One region of the Pseudomonas sp. Marseille-Q8238 genome, then DNA from elsewhere that is predicted to be linked to it. Evidence: predicted binding sites of a transcription regulator. Region 1 holds the regulator's gene; each other region holds the start of a gene.
The links. Region 1 encodes FliA, which starts transcription of late flagellar genes. Its sites were predicted from a motif close to CTAAAGTTTNNNNNNNNNNNGCCGNTAA; they were not measured.

Region 2: the regulator FliA is predicted to act here: its motif matches at 2,654-2,681, upstream of ACWPW0_RS14625 (methyl-accepting chemotaxis protein).
Region 3: the regulator FliA is predicted to act here: its motif matches at 1,952-1,979, upstream of ACWPW0_RS04225 (methyl-accepting chemotaxis protein).
Region 4: the regulator FliA is predicted to act here: its motif matches at 1,099-1,126, upstream of ACWPW0_RS09155 (flagellar protein MotY).

Annotation. Positions count from the first base shown of each region.
Region 1 is NZ_CBCOPI010000001.1:2,348,917-2,353,008, reverse strand. It holds gene ACWPW0_RS10905 (chemotaxis protein CheA) at 1-609, opposite strand, end outside; gene ACWPW0_RS10900 (protein phosphatase CheZ) at 640-1,428, opposite strand; gene ACWPW0_RS10895 (chemotaxis response regulator CheY) at 1,448-1,822, opposite strand; gene fliA (RNA polymerase sigma factor FliA) at 1,904-2,653, opposite strand; gene fleN (flagellar synthesis regulator FleN) at 2,650-3,492, opposite strand; gene flhF (flagellar biosynthesis protein FlhF) at 3,577-4,092, opposite strand, start outside.
Region 2 is NZ_CBCOPI010000001.1:3,136,506-3,140,597, reverse strand. It holds gene ACWPW0_RS14635 (efflux transporter outer membrane subunit) at 1-113, shown strand, start outside; gene ACWPW0_RS14630 (hypothetical protein) at 138-545, shown strand; gene ACWPW0_RS14625 (methyl-accepting chemotaxis protein) at 1,019-2,494, opposite strand; gene ACWPW0_RS14620 (MFS transporter) at 2,713-3,882, opposite strand; gene ACWPW0_RS14615 (DMT family transporter) at 3,879-4,092, opposite strand, start outside.
Region 3 is NZ_CBCOPI010000001.1:953,146-957,237, reverse strand. It holds gene ACWPW0_RS04225 (methyl-accepting chemotaxis protein) at 1-1,757, opposite strand, end outside; gene ampE (regulatory signaling modulator protein AmpE) at 2,178-3,008, opposite strand; gene ampD (1,6-anhydro-N-acetylmuramyl-L-alanine amidase AmpD) at 3,005-3,568, opposite strand; gene ACWPW0_RS04210 (DUF1631 domain-containing protein) at 3,666-4,092, opposite strand, start outside.
Region 4 is NZ_CBCOPI010000001.1:1,986,689-1,990,780, forward strand. It holds gene pyrC (dihydroorotase) at 1-1,033, opposite strand, end outside; gene ACWPW0_RS09155 (flagellar protein MotY) at 1,136-2,107, shown strand; gene ACWPW0_RS09160 (argininosuccinate synthase) at 2,228-3,445, shown strand; gene gloA (lactoylglutathione lyase) at 3,534-3,926, shown strand; gene ACWPW0_RS09170 (PA3496 family putative envelope integrity protein) at 4,020-4,092, opposite strand, start outside.

The sequences.
Region 1 (4,092 bases):
CTTGCCCTTGCCATGCAGTTGATCGAGCAGCGCCTCGAATTCGTCATCGGTGATTTCATCACCCGAGGCTGGCACAGCCGCGGTGCTCGGCTTATCTGCTGGCTCGCTGATAGCGTCGAGCAACTGCTCGAACTCACTGTCGGTGATATCACCTGTAGCGGCTTCTTCCTGCGCTGCCGACTCTGGTTCTGGCTCTGCTGCAGGTTCGGTATCGACATAGGAAGGGTCTGCCAGACGCGCCAGGGCGGCCAGCAGCTCAGGCGATGCAGGCGTGGGCTCTACTCGCTCGCGCACTTCGCTGAACATGCCGTTGACGGCATCCAGCGCTTGCAGCACCACGTCCATCAGTTCGGCGGTTACTCGCCGCTCGCCTTTGCGCAGAATGTCGAAGACGTTTTCCGCGATATGGCAGCACTCCACCAGCTCATTCAGCTGCAGGAAGCCGGCACCACCTTTGACCGTGTGGAAACCACGGAAGATCGCGTTGAGCAAATCCATGTCATCCGGGCGGCTTTCCAGCTCGACCAGTTGCTCGGACAGTAACTCAAGAATTTCGCCGGCCTCTACCAGGAAGTCCTGGAGAATCTCCTCATCGGCGTCGAAGCTCATCGATTGCGCTCCAAAGGCTCTGTTAGAGCCCTAAAATCCAAGACTGGACAACAGATCGTCGACATCATCCTGATTGGATGCGACGTCCTCACGCTTATCGGCATGAATCTGCGGACCTTCACCCCTGGAAGGTTCTTTTTGTTGTGCTTGCTCGGTGCGCAATGCGTGATGGTCATGCTCGATGCCGGCAAACCGGTCCACATGACTGGCCATCAACACCAGTTTGAGCAGGTTGCTCTCCACCTCGGTGACCAATTGCGTAACCCGCTTGATCACCTGCCCCGTGAGGTCCTGGTAGTCCTGCGCCAAAAGAATGTCATTCAGATGCGAGGACAGCTTCTGGCTGTCACGTTCGCTATGGGCAAGGAACAGTTCGATGCGCTTGGCCAGTTCGCGGAAGGCATCCGCGCTCAACTCACGGCGCATGAAGCGCCCCCAGTCGGCACTCAATGCCTGCGCCTCACTTCCCAGGTCATTGACCAGGGGAGCGCTTTGCTCCACCAGATCCATCGTGCGATTGGCCGCTTTCTCGGTCATCTGCACGACATAGGACAAGCGCTCGGTAGCATCCGTGATCTGCGAAATTTCGCTGGCGTGCGGCATGCGCGGGTCAATCTGAAAATTGACAATGGCATTGTGCAGCTCGCGGGTGAGCTTACCCACCTCCTGATACAGGCCGCGGTCACGCGTCTGATTCAGCTCGTAGATGACTTGTACAGCCTCACCGAAATTGCCTTTTTCCAGGCTATCCACGAGCTGCCGTGCATGGGTTTTCAGAACCGATTCGAGATCGTCCTGAGAGGATTCATCGTGTGCCATAGCGCCCTCGTGGCGGACATCAGCCATTAACCCGCTCGAAGATTTTTTCGATCTTCTCTTTCAGAACCTGGGCCGTGAACGGCTTGACCACATAGCCATTCACCCCGGCCTGAGCAGCCTCGATGATCTGATCGCGCTTGGCTTCAGCAGTCACCATGAGTACAGGCAAGGTCTTGAGTCGCTCATCGGCGCGCACGGCACGCAACAGGTCGATCCCGGTCATCCCGGGCATGTTCCAGTCGGTTACGAGAAAATCGAAGCTGCCGCTATGCAGCATCGGCAATGCTGTAGTGCCATCGTCAGCCTCGGCGGTATTGGTGAAACCCAAATCGCGCAAGAGGTTCTTGATGATCCGTCGCATCGTCGAAAAGTCGTCAACGATGAGGATTTTCATATTCTTGTCCAAGTCGACCTCCGTACAGTCCTAAACATTACCGGCTCCCGGCAACGTCGCAATCATGAAACCGGTAATTCGTCAGCGTGCGCGCCACTCTCCCAGACGAGCGCGCAAGCGAGCCGCGCACTGACTGTGCAGCTGGCTGACACGCGACTCACTGACGCCCAGGACCTCACCGATTTCCTTGAGATTCAGTTCTTCGTCGTAATACAACGCCAAAACCAGACGTTCACGCTCAGGCAGGTTGGAGATGGCATCGGCCAACGCCGCCTGGAAACGCTCATCTTCCAGTTCGTGCAGAGGTTCTGTCTGGGTGCTACCGGTATCTTCATGCAGTCCGCCGCCATGTTCACCGTCCTGCATGAGGTCGTCGAAACTGAACAAACGGCTGCCCAAAGTGTCGCCAAGAATGCCGTAGTAATCCTCGAGACTCAATTGGAGTTCGGCTGCAACTTCTTGATCTTTAGCATCTCGGCCGGTTCGGGCCTCAATTACCCGGATGGCATCGCTGACCATTCGAGTATTGCGGTGTACCGAACGTGGTGCCCAATCGCCCTTGCGCACCTCATCGAGCATCGCACCACGAATGCGGATACCGGCGTAGGTTTCAAAACTGGCACCCTTGCTGCCATCGTATTTCTTCGAGGCTTCGAGCAGGCCGATCATTCCGGCCTGCGTCAGGTCATCAACCTGAACACTGGCCGGCAGGCGTGCCAGCAGGTGATAGGCGATGCGCTTGACCAGCGGTGCATAGCGCTCGACCAGTTGATGCTGAGAGTCTTGCTCCCGGGCCTTGCTGTACATAAGAAGTCCATTGGCTGCTGTCATACGGCCGAGCCCGCAACCGGTTGCTGCACGAGGCGCTCGACGAAAAACTCCAGATGGCCACGCGGATTGGCCGGCAACGGCCACGTGTCGACTTTCTGGGCTATCGCCTTGAACGCCAGTGCGCACTTCGAGCGCGGGAAGGCTTCGTATACCGCGCGCTGTTTCTGCACGGCCTTGCGGACTGATTCGTCATAGGGCACAGCTCCAACATACTGCAGGGCCACATCGAGAAAACGGTCGGTTACCTTGGTCAGCTTAGCAAACAGGTTGCGGCCTTCCTGAGGGCTGTGGGCCATGTTGGCCAGCACACGGAAACGGCTCATGCCGTAATCCCGGTTGAGCAGTTTGATCAGGGCGTAGGCATCCGTAATCGACGTCGGCTCATCACAGACCACCACGATCACTTCCTGAGCGGCGCGCACGAAGCTGACAACACCATCGCCGATACCCGCTGCGGTATCGACTACCAGGACATCAAGGTTGTCACTGATATCGCTGAACGCCTGGATCAGGCCGGCATGCTGCATGGGCGTCAGTTGCACCATGCTCTGTGTGCCCGAGGCGGCGGGCACGATACGAATGCCGCCGGGGCCCTGAATGAGCACATCCTTGAGATCGCACTCACCGGAAATCACATCCGCCAGGGTGCGCTTGGCGGTCAGGCCGAGCAGTACGTCGACGTTGGCAAGGCCGAGGTCGGCATCCATCAGCATGACCCGTCGACCAAGGTCGGCCAGTGCCAGTGAAAGATTCACCGACACATTGGTCTTGCCGACGCCACCCTTGCCGCCGGTCACTGCGATCACCTGTACGGGATGCCTACTACCCATGGTTTCTATACACCTTGTCTTGCCTGGATTGGGCTGGCCGGAAAATCTCCCGACCCTTCCTCAACACTGGAATACCTTGGACCCTACCACCCACTAGCTCGCATGCCGAGTGGGGTTCTGATAGAGACCGGCGAATACGTCCGCCATGGCTTCCTCGCTCGGATCTTCCGGCGCCTGCAAACTCACTGCCCGGCTAACCAATTGGTGGCTGCGTGGAACCTGCAGGTCATCCGGAATTTTTGGCCCATCAGTGAGATAGGCTACCGGTAGATGCTGGCTGATAGCCAGCCCTAAAACTTCACCCAGACTGGTTGCTTCGTCGAGCTTGCTGATAATGCAGCCGGAAAGGCCGCAACGCTTGTAACTATGATAGGCCGCCTTGAGCACCTGGCTCTGGCTGGTAGCGGCCAATACCAGGTAATTCTTGGCCTTGACGCCTCGTCCGGCAAGGCTTTCCAGCTGCATACGCAGTGCCGGGTCGTTAGCCGGCAAACCTGCCGTGTCGATCAACACGACGCGCTTGCGTGCCAGCGGCGCCAACGCTTGAACCAGCGACTGGCCCGGATCGATCTGCGTCACCGAGACATCGAGAATGCGGCCGAGGGTTTT
Region 2 (4,092 bases), 790 kb from region 1:
CGCTACTGGCCAACCAGGCCGCATTGGTCGAGAGCACGGCGGGCGTTTCGCTGGCGCTGGTCGATTTGTACAAGTCACTCGGTGGCGGCTGGCAGGCTGCGCCAGCCGGCTGAGCCTCACCTAATCGGAGCATGAACATGGCACTCAAGACAGACGATTTCACCCTGCACGACGTCGATGATTTTCCGCTGGTGCGCTTTCGCGGTGAGGCGGCCATTCCCGGTTATGCGCCGGTCTGGGCCGATGAACTGGAGGCGCTGCTCGCTCACGGCGAACGCTTCGTCATCCTCTACGGCGCCATGCGCCAGGACGAGTCCCATGAGGACCGCAAGTCGCGGGGGCTCTGGCTCAAGCGGCGCAAGGCGGAGCTGGGGCGTTACTGCGCAGGGTTGGTCAGCGTGGTGGCGGATGCCCAGGCGCGGGAGGCAATGCAGCCGAAACTCGACGGCGCGGTACGGGCATTCGGCGTGGCGCAGGTGCTGGCCGCCGATGCCGAGGAAGCTGAGCGTCTGGCGCTTGGTCTGTTGGCTGAGTCGCGAGTCTGATTAAGCTCTGCGCACGAGGCAGGGTGGACAATGCTGCTTTTGTCCACCAGTGCGCTCACCGAGCGGTGGACGGAAAAAGCGACGTTCACCCTACGAGCTACGCAGGAGAAGGTAGTCGTTCAGGCGGATCGCTTTGAGGCAGTTGCAGACATCGCTACGGTGGGCTGAAGCCCACCCTACAAATTCTGCACCCTGCGTAGGGTGGGCTTTAGCCCACCAACCGGTGCGTCATGAAACGCAAAGACTGAATGTCCGCAACTGCCTCGTTTCGACCACTCATGCCCTTCGTAGGGTGGGACGGGCCGCGTAGGTCGCAGCTCACCGACCTACCTGGCGGGGCACTCCGTGCTGCGGGTACGACGTCTGCACTTATCGAATGGCGCCCCCGCGTGGTGTGTGCCTGAGCTGCGTAGCCCGTTCCACCTACGGGCCTCTACTGAGATATCAATGCCGCCACCCGGCGGCATCGATTATCAGAGCTTCAATTGGCCGATGGCCTTGCTTAGCTCGTTGGCCAGGCCCACCAGTTCGGCGCTGGTGTTGGCCGATTCCAGAGTCTGCTCCACGGTGTGCTCGGTGACATCGCGAATGCCGACGATGGAGCGGGTCATCTCCTCGGCGACTTGGCTCTGTTGCTCGGCGGCGACGGCGATCTGCGTGTTGCTCTCGCGCATCAGTGCCACGGCATGGGCGATGGTGGCCAGCGCTTCGCCGGTAGCGTTGGTTTCCTGCACGCATTGATCGGCCTTGATCGAGCTTTCCTGCATGAACTCGACGGCGTCGCGGGTGCCGGCCTGCAGGGTGCCGATCATGCGGGTGATCTCGTGGGTCGAGTCCTGCACGCGCTTGGCCAGGTTGCGCACCTCGTCGGCGACCACGGCAAAGCCACGGCCCATCTCGCCGGCACGGGCGGCTTCGATGGCGGCGTTGAGGGCCAGCAGGTTGGTCTGTTCGGCGATGCCGTGAATGACGTTGACCATGCCGCTGATGGTCTGGCTGTCCTCGGCCAGGCGGTTGACCATCTCGGTGGTCTGCTGCACGCCAAGGGACAGGCTGGCGATGGCCTGACCGGCACGGCCCACCACTTCACGACCGGCACTGCTCAGGCGGTCGGCTTCGGTGGACTGGTCGCGGGTGTCGGCGGCGTGTTGGGCGATGTGGAATACCGTGGCGGACATCTCGTTGATCGCGGTCGCGGCCTGGTCGGTCTCGCTCTGCTGGCCGAGCATGCCCTGGCGCACATCGTCCATGCTGCTGGCCAGGCGCTTGGCGCCGTCGTCGAGGCGGGCGGCGGCCTGGGCCACGGTGCTGACCACGCGCTGGTAGCCGCTCTGCATGGCATTGAAGGCGCCGGCCATCTGGCCGACTTCGTCCTGGCTGTCACTGAGGGCGCGGGCGGAGAGGTCACCGCTGCGCTCGACGTGCAGCATGATGTCCTTCAGCGCATTGAGGTGGCTGAGGATGAAGCGGATCAGCAACTGCGAAGCGGCCAGCAGAAGCAGCATCAACACCGCCACGGCCATGGCATAGGCGCCGGCACGTTCCTGGAAGACCTGGAACAGGCTCGGTGCATGGGCCAGCACTGCCAGGCGCTGGCCGTCACCGGCATCCTGAACCCAGGCCCCGATCACGCCGTTATCGCCGTTGGGTTGCAACTCGACCCAGCCACGGGCCTGGGCGAGAGGCGAGCTGTCGGCGACACCAGGCACGCTCGGGCGGCTGCCACTGGCGAAATACACCAGGTCGGCCTGGGCCGGTGGCCGGCTACCTTGCGGCCAGGCGGCGATCAGCGCGGCGCGGCCTTCTGTCGCTGCGCGTGCCGCATCGATACGGCCACTGTGCTCCTGGCGTACGGCGAACAGCACCAGCAGCAGGGTGATGACGAAGACCACCAGGTTGACGGCCCAGAACTTGTATTTCAGCGAGAGGTTTTTTATCCAGGTGCCCATACATGACTTCTTCGGGTAGGTGGATGGCATTTGGCCATATCGTGCCGGAACGAGGAAGTGCCGACTTGATCCGCGTCAATACGATGTGGTTTTCCCCAGGGCCTGTTGGTGTTCCATTCGGCTGATTTTATCGTTCGCGAATGAAGCAGGCCCTAAAGCTTAGCGGTTGGATGGTGACGATCTTTAGCGGGTTGCCGCTGATTTTCGTGAGAAAAAACTCAGCCCGGTTGATGAAAGTGGCCGCTGTCCGGCTTGAAGCGGTAAGCCAGAGCGGCCAGCAGCAACGTCGCCACGGCCATCGCGATCCAGCTCAGGCGCAGGTCGTTGCTGTACTCGCGCACCAGGCCAGCGAGCAGCGGCGCACTGGCGGCAATCAGGTACCCGCCACCCTGGACGAAGGCCAGCAGGTCGCCGGTTTGTTGCGGGTCGTCGAGGTGGTCCTGGGCAATGATCAGCGAGAGCGGGAACAGCGCGCCAATTCCCGTGCCGAGCAGCACGCAGACCAGCAGCGCCAGGCGCTCAGGTGCCAACACCAGGCAGGCCAGCCCCAGCAGCAGGCTGCTCAGCACCATGAACAGCGGTACCCGGCGATCCGGCCAGCGGTGCAACTGGCTGGAGATCAGCAGGCCGGCGATCACTTCGCAGACGGTCAGCCCACCGAGCAGCAGGCCGCTGGATGTCGCGCTCCAGCCCAGTGCCGTGTAGTAGGGCGGCAGCCAGGCCAGCACCAGGGTGTAGGCACCGGTGCCAATGCCGAAAAAGCACAGCAGCAGCCAGGCACGCGGGGAGCGCCACAGGCTCAAACCGGCCAGCGCCAGGCTGGTGTCTTCCGGCGGTGCGGGTGTTGCGGTGGCGCGCAGCCATACGCCAGCGGCCAGCAGCGCCGGCAGGCCCCACAAGCCCAGGGCCACAGGCCAGCCGAACAGCCCGGCGAACCAGGGCGTGCCGGCCGCAGCGAGTGCTGCGCCGGCCATGATCGCGCAGCTGTAGAAGCCGATCAGGCGTCCGCTGTCAGCGGCAAAGCGGCGCTTGATCAATGCGGGCAGCAGTGCCTGGACAAAGGCGATGCCGGCCCCGGCGAGCAGGGCGCTGAGTACCAGCGAGTCGGCGCTGGGCGCCAGCCAGCGCCACAGGCAGGCGAGCATGACGAACAGCATGCCGCAGAGCATGCCGCCGCGTTCGCCGAGCAGGCGCCGCAGCAGGGTCGCGGCCAGGGCACCGAGGCCCATGGCGATCACCGGCAGGGTGGTGAGCAGGCTGGCGCCGACGTGGTCCAGGCCAGTGTCCGCCTGGATCTGATCGAGCAGCGGGCCGACCCCGGCCAATACCGGGCGCAGGTTGAGGCCGAGCAGGATGACTGCGGCCAGCAGCAGTGTGTCGCGTTTCATGTCGAGGCTCCCTGAGCCGTGTTGGGTGCGCGGCGCAGGGCGACCAGCACCACGCCAAGCGTGATGCACAGTGCAGCCAGGCCCATCACCGGGCTACCCGGTTCACCGAATACATAGATGGCCAGGCCCGCGCCGGACAGCGCGGTGACCGAGCCCATCTGGCTGAGAAATACCGCCCCGGCGATTTTCTGCAGCATGAAGTACAGCGCA
Region 3 (4,092 bases), 1.4 Mb from region 1:
ATCTGGTGGCTGCCATTCATCGCAGTGACCGTCGCCCCAACTCCATTCTGCAAGCGGCCGATCATCTGCTCGATTTCCTCGGTGGACTGGTGCGTGCGCTTGGCCAGGTTACGCACCTCGTCGGCCACCACGGCGAAACCACGGCCCTGTTCACCAGCCCGCGCGGCCTCGATGGCAGCGTTGAGCGCCAACAGGTTGGTCTGCCCCGCAATGCCCTTAATCACCTCCAGTACCTGGCTGATCGAGGCACTGTCGGCCGCCAACTGATTGATCACGCCGACCGACTGGTCGATCTCGTTGGCCAGCCGCTGGATGCTACCCACCTGGGCCTCGACCGTAGCCCGACCGCTGACGGTTTCCTGGTTGACGCTATGGGCGCTATCCACGGCCGCAGAAGCGCTACGTGCCACTTCCTGCGCGGTGGCCGACATCTCGTTCATCGCCGTGGCGACCTGTTCGATCTGTCCACGTTGCGCAGTGACGGCCTGGCTGCTTTCACCGGAAACCAGCTCCACGCGATCAGCCTGACGCTCGACTTCTGTCACGGTCTGCCCGACCAATTCGATCAGGTCACGGATCTTCGCCACGGTGCCGTTGAACACCTCGCCCAACTCGCCCAACTCGTCCTGACTGCTGACATTGACCCTGACGGTCATATCGCCGGCCGCTACCTGCCCCAGGGTCTTGCCAAAACCTTTCAGCGTTGCCCGGGTAGACACGTAGAAACCGCCATACAGGTAGCCGATCAACACGAACACCAGTACCAGTGCCACAACCAGCAGCACCATCTGCGTACGCTTCTGCTCCAGGCGCTGGCCCAGTTCCTGATCGAGGTACTGCAATACCGCATCGTTCAGGGCATAGGTCTTGTCGATACCTGTGGTCATCTGGGTGAAGAAGTCTTCCCACGGGGCATCCAGAGAGTCTGCCATGAGGATATTTTCCTCAAGCAGCGCCCCGGCATCGGGCAAGGTCTTGCGGCTGGCTTCCGCTGCAGCGGACAGCGCGCGTTGCGCCTCGGCACTGCCTTCCAGGGCGTTTTGAATCTTGAAGCCGTATTCGGCGTGCAGCTTTTCCAGCTCCTGCAACAGTTCGTCGAGACGAGTGCTGTCGGCAGAGCCGAGAATGCCCTGTCCCAGGGAATACGTACCCAAGGCACGGCCCTTGCTCAGCGCCTTGGTTACTGGCGGCGTGACGGTCGTCATCAGTTCTGTCATCTGCCGCACGGTCAGGTCGCTGTCCTGACTCAGACCGGACTGGCTGGCGACAAACTTGATGAACACTTCGGCGTTATCCAGCGCCTTGGTCGCCATGCTCGACTTGCTGCGCTGCGAACTCTGCTGCTTCACCTCTTCCAGCGCACTGCGGACCGCATCCCGCTGCACGTTGAATTCCGCAATCTTCTGCGCGTCGCTGCTGCTGGATTGCAAAGCGTCCAGGGTCTTGCCGACGCTGGCTTCCAAATCGCCAATCTGCACGAGCAGTTTATCGGCCATACCGGATTGACCAAGCACCGCATTGACTTCAGCGAGGTCATTGAGCCGCTCGAGCTCCTGACGCATGTTCAGGCTCTGCTTGAGCAGTTCGAGGCTCTGCAGCTCAGACCGGGTATCGACGAACTCGTTGTACGAGTCGCGCACCAGATAGAAATTGGTGATGAGCATGGGCAGGAAGAAAAGCACACTGATCAAGCTGAACTTCATGCCGAAGCTCATGCGATTCATCAGGGCGATGGCGGGATACAACACGCTATTCACTAGACGTCTCCTGTTGCCATTATTGTTATATGCCTAGGCTGGAGTAGCCGGGCAATGGAACGGCAAGGTGCTTACTGGAACTGCAATGCGGGTAGATCACGCCCATCTGAAACAGACGCCTACCCTGAGGTTTTTCATCAAAAAGCGGCCTCAACAGGCACTTTTCGCGTAATCCCCAGACAACCGTATACCCGATATCGGCCCCTACCTCTGTAACTTAAGGTTAAGGATATGCCGTTCAGTGAACATTCGTATTGATCTGCCTCAGGCAGGATGAGGCTCCGCCGCCTGGAGATACCCCGGCCACACGGCGAAAGGTCCGGTGAACGGATTGTAGGAGGGGAAGAAGGTCAGGCACACCTGTGCAGATGTGCCTTGATGCTGCCGGGGCGACTAGCGCCCCTATCAGTCAGCTGAATATCAGAGAAAAAGTATCCAGACTGCGAACGCGGCGTACCAAAGCACCGCGGCACGCACCAGCAGTTGCCACAACGCATCGAGGCTGCTGACCCCTGACTCTCCGGGCTGTGGCTCCGGCAGCTCACCCGCAGCACGGCCGGCACTGACCAACAACTGTGCAGCGGGGATGTCCCAGCTGAGCAAGTCATGCAGGACCACTCGACTCACCGCGGCAAAGTTGCCGACCAATGCAAAACTTGCCGCCAATACCCGTACCGGCAGCCAATCAAGCGCATGACGAAGCTGAGCGGCACGCTCGACCAACGGCGCCTGCTGGGAATGCTCGACCACCAGAGCCAGCAGACGATAGGCCAATGCCACCAGCGGGCCGAGCAGGGCATACCAGAAGATCACCACGAAGAAGCCCTGATAGGCCTGCCATAGCTGATAGCGCTGTACGTTCAGCAGCAACTCAGCCTCGCCATCGGCGACAACACCCAGGTCACGCTCGGCCACATGCAGGGCTGCCTGGTCATCGCCACGTCGCCAGGCATCACGGAAAGGCCCTAACGCCGTCAATACGTCGCCACGACCCAGGCTGTAGATCAGGATCAACAGATGCACAGGCAACGCCAACCAACCGTAGGCCAACGGCTTGATCAACAGCAGCAGAATACCGAGTACCACCACCGGCAACAGGACCAGCACCAGCAAACGCCCCCACGGCGATGTCTGCTCGCGCCCCTCGCCACGCGCCAATAGCTGAAGCCACGGACCGTCCTTCTGAATACGCTGACGCCAGGCCGAGAACTTCTCGACCCACAGCACCAACAACAGCACCAGAAAACTCATCTCTCGCTCTCCTTGGTCAACAACGCGGTACGCAAGCGCGACCAGTCGAAACAGGGGCCCGGATCGGTCTTGCGTCCAGGAGCAATATCACTGTGGCCGCAAATTCGCTCGACGCTCATCGCTGGATAAACCCGCAGCATTTCGCTCGCCAGGGTCGTCAGCGCAGCATATTGGGCATCGCTGAAAGGCAGCTCATCCGTACCTTCCAGTTCGATACCCACGGAAAAGTCGTTGCAGTTCTCACGCCCATCGAACAGGGAAACGCCTGCATGCCAGGCACGCTCATTACAGGAGACAAACTGGATGACCGTGCCGTCACGCTCAATCAGGAAATGCGCAGAAACCTGCAGGTGGGTAATCGTGGCGAAGTACGGGTGCTCGTCGTACGGCAGGCAGTTCTGGAAGAACTGCTGCACCTTGCCCGTACCAAACTGACCAGGTGGCAGGCTGATATTGTGAATGACCAGTAGCGACACCTCATCCAACGGACGGGCATTGCAATTGGGCGATGGGCAATGCTGCACATCACGGCACCAGCCACTGATGGGGTCCAGCTGCATATTGGCTCCTTGAACACTGACCACACTCTAACAGGCCCATTGCTGCCCTGAAACGACAACGCCCGGCATTGCCGGGCGTTGTCGTTACTGGTTGTGCTCAGGCGCCTTTGAGTCGGCGCAGGTTCCCGATCACGGACTCCAGAGCCCGGTCGAACAGCAACGCATCGTCGAGCATGCGAATAGCGCCACGGCGGAACTCCACTGCCAGCCCCATCCGGGTCTTCTCCTGCACCTTCATCCCCGTACGGTTGACGAAGATGTACTTGCCCGTCGGCTTGATAACCGCAGCCAGCTTGCAACGCAACTTGTGCTCCTCATCCTCCATGATCTCGACCCAGCTACCGACACGCAGGCTATCAACCTGCTGCAACGCTTCGTCATCATCCGGCAGGGAAGCCTCAGGCTCACGCTCACGGTTCTCACCTGGCGCCAGCAGCACGATTTCCTCGATGACCTCGACCATCACCGGCGCCTCGCGCTCAGGCTCCAGATCGATCACCGGGATATCCAGTGCGCCCACCTCG
Region 4 (4,092 bases), 360 kb from region 1:
CCAGCAAGCGCCAGCGCAGGCTTTCACCAGCGCGCAGGGGGATTACGGTCTGTTCGCCGAAGGGCAGGCTGGCCGGTGTGGTCCACTCTTCGCGTACGAGGGTGACCTGTTCGGTATTGCGCGGCAATTCGTAGAAGTCCGGGCCGAAGTGGCTGGCGAAGGCCTCCAGCTTGTCCAGCGCATTACGCTGCTCGAACGCTTCGGCATACAGCTCGATAGCCGCATGCGCCGTGTAGCAGCCTGCACAGCCGCAAGCGGCTTCCTTGGCGTGTTGGGCGTGTGGCGCGGAGTCGGTGCCAAGAAAGAATTTCGGATTACCGCTGGTGGCGGCATCCAGAAGCGCTTCCTGATGGGTGTTGCGCTTGAGAATCGGCAGGCAATAGAAGTGCGGACGGATACCGCCCACCAGCATGTGGTTGCGGTTGTACAGCAGGTGGTGCGCGGTGATGGTCGCGCCCACATTCGTTGGCGCGGCCTTGACGAACTCGGCGGCATCCCCGGTGGTGATGTGCTCGAACACCAGCTTCAGGCTGGGAAAACGCTCGACCACACGCACCAGGTGCTCGTCGATGAAGCGCTTCTCGCGATCGAAGACGTCCACGTCGGCTCGCGTCACTTCGCCGTGTACCAGCAGGGGCAGGCCGACTTCGGCCATGGCCTCCAGTACGTGGAAGATTTTGTCGATGCTGGTGACGCCAGAGTCGGAGTTGGTCGTGGCGCCGGCCGGGTAGAGCTTTGCCGCGTGGACGAAACCGCTGGCCTTGGCCTCGCGAATTTCATCAGGCGTGGTGCGGTCGGTGAGGTACAGCACCATCAGCGGTTCGAAACGGCTGCCAACTGGGCGGGCGGCGAGGATACGCTGGCGATAGCCGTCGGCTTCATCGACATTGCGCACGGGCGGAACCAGGTTCGGCATGATGATCGCGCGGGCAAAGGTGCGAGAGACGTCCGCGACGGTATGGGGCAGCACGGCGCCATCGCGCAGGTGAATGTGCCAGTCGTCGGGACGCAGCAGGGTAAGGCGGTCGGACATGGAGAGTTCCAGGCGGGTCAAACGTGCTCGCATGCTACCGGAAATGCCCTTTGCCGGCACGGGCTATCAAGTTTTCCCGATGCTGACCGATACCCGAGAGGAATGCCGTTTCTCCCAGTGGAGCCTGTCGTGCGCCAGCCCTATATCGCCTTGTTATGCCTGTTGACCAGCTTGCCGTGGTGCGTGCCGGCTTCGGCTATTACTTTCCAGACGCGCCTGGAAAAGGTGGAATGGAAGGTAGAAGGCGATCAGTTCGAGTGTCGTCTGTCGCAGCCGGTGGCCGATTTCGGCAGTGGCGAGTTCGTGCGGCGTGCGGGTGAGCAGGCGACGTTCCGCCTGAAAGCGCAGGAGCGCTGGATGGGGACGGGCGCTGCAACCCTGCTGGCAGCCGCTGCGCCCTGGCAGCCCGGGCGTGGTGATATCAACCTGGGCTCGGTCAGCGTGGTCGGTGGTGAGGTGCCGTTCAATAGCTCGCAGGAGCAAGCCGGGCGGTTGCTGACCGGCCTGATGGAAGGGCGCAGCCCGCTGGTTCGCCATCGGACGTCAATGGGTGGGGACAGCCTTGAAGTGCGCTTGCTGCCTGCCCGCTTCAACAAGGCCTACAGCGATTACCTGGCGTGTACGGCCAAGCTGCTGCCCGTCAATTTCGATCAGATTCGCAAGGCGCAGGTAGGATTCCCCGGCGGCGGCTCGGCGCTAGACGATGTCGGGCGGGCCAAGCTCGACATAATTCTCGGGTTTCTCAAGGCCGATCCCACGGTCAACCGCATCGAACTTGATGGTCATTCCGACAACAGCGGTAGCCGCCTGACCAACCGTGACCTGTCACGCCGCCGCGCCATCGCCGTGGAGGATTACCTCAAGGCCAATGGCGTGCCGGCAGAACAGATTCTGGTGCGTTTCCATGGCGAGCGCTATCCATTGGCTCCCAACAACAGCGAAGCCAATCGGGCGAAGAACCGCCGCGTGACCCTGAGTCTGTCGCGCGAGGCTCCTTTACCGCCTGCCGAGGAGGTGCCCGCGTCAGCGCCGCCCGTTGCGCCGGCTGCGACAGGGCCGGTTAGTGCGTCCTGAGCCTAGACTTTGCAAATAAACTCGTCGCTTTGTCGTTAGTCCCTGTCGCGCCCCTGTAAAACGGCGGGCGTGGCCGGTAGAATCACGGGTTTTCCGTACAACCCCGTGGAGTTGATTGGCATGGCGGACGTAAAGAAGGTAGTTCTGGCTTATTCCGGTGGCCTGGACACCTCGGTAATTCTCAAGTGGCTGCAGGATACCTATGCCTGTGAGGTGGTGACCTTCACAGCTGACCTCGGTCAGGGCGAAGAGGTCGAGCCGGCACGTGCCAAGGCGCAAGCCATGGGCGTGAAGGAAATCTACATTGACGACCTGCGCGAAGAATTCGTCCGCGACTTCGTCTACCCGATGTTCCGCGCCAACACCGTCTACGAAGGCGAGTACCTGCTGGGTACGTCCATCGCCCGTCCGCTGATCGCCAAGCGCCTGATCGAAATCGCCAATGAGACCGGCGCCGACGCCATCTCCCATGGCGCCACCGGCAAGGGCAACGACCAGGTGCGTTTCGAGCTGGGTGCCTATGCACTCAAGCCAGGTGTGAAAGTGATCGCCCCGTGGCGCGAGTGGGACCTGCTGTCGCGCGAGAAGCTGATGGACTACGCCGAGAAGCACGCCATCCCGATCGAGCGCCACGGCAAGAAGAAATCCCCGTACTCCATGGACGCCAACCTGCTGCACATCTCCTATGAGGGCGGTGTGCTGGAAGACACCTGGACCGAGCACGAAGAAGACATGTGGCGCTGGACCAAGTCGCCGGAAGCGGCGCCGGACACTCCTACCTATATCGAACTGACCTACCGTGCCGGTGACATCGTCGCCATCGACGGTAAGGAGCTGACTCCGGCCCAGGTGCTGACCGAGCTGAACCGCATCGGTGGCGAGAACGGTATCGGCCGCCTGGACATCGTCGAGAACCGCTTCGTCGGCATGAAGTCCCGTGGCTGCTACGAGACCCCCGGCGGCACCATCATGCTCAAGGCTCACCGCGCCATCGAGTCGATCACCCTGGACCGCGAAGTCGCTCACCTGAAAGATGAGCTGATGCCGAAGTATGCCAGCCTGATCTACAACGGCTTCTGGTGGAGCCCGGAGCGCGTCATGCTGCAGCAGATGATCGACGCTTCCCAGGCCAGCGTGAACGGTGTTGTGCGCCTGAAACTGTACAAGGGCAACGTCGTCGTTACCGGCCGCAAGTCCGACGATTCGTTGTTCGATGCCAACATTGCGACCTTCGAGGAAGATGGCGGCGCCTACAACCAGGCGGACGCGGCAGGCTTCATCAAGCTCAATGCGCTGCGCCTGCGCATCGCTGCCGGCAAGGGCCGCAAGCTCTTCTGATAAGCTTCGCCTGAGCCATACGAACCCCGGCCATAAGCCGGGGTTCTGTTTTTTAGAGCCCGAATGGGCCAATGACGAGGAAGACCTGATGAGACTGCTGCATACCATGCTGCGCGTCGGCGATCTGGACAAGTCCATCGCCTTCTATACCGAAGTGCTGGGCATGACCCTCCTGCGGCGCAAAGATTATCCGGATGGCCAGTTCACCCTGGCGTTCGTCGGGTACGGCGACGAGGCGCATAACAGCGTGATCGAGCTGACCCATAACTGGGGCAAGGACAGCTATGAGCTGGGCACCGGCTATGGTCACATCGCCCTGGAAGTCGCCGATGTGTACAAGGCCTGTGAAGACATTCGTTCGCGTGGTGGCAAGATCACCCGCGAGCCAGGCCCGATGCAGCATGGTTCCAGTATCCTGGCGTTCGTCGAGGACCCGGACGGTTACAAGATCGAGCTGCTTTCGCCGCAGCGCGGTGACTGAGGCCGGCTCGCCGAGCGTGTGAGCGCGCGCGCTGCACGCTAGCGATGATTAACAAAAAGCCCCGCTGAGACGGGGCTTTTTGTTGGGTGCGATTCAGAGATCGAAATCGTAATCGCCGAGCTGTTTCTGCAAGCGACGCTCATCGAGGTAGTTGTCGATGATGCGA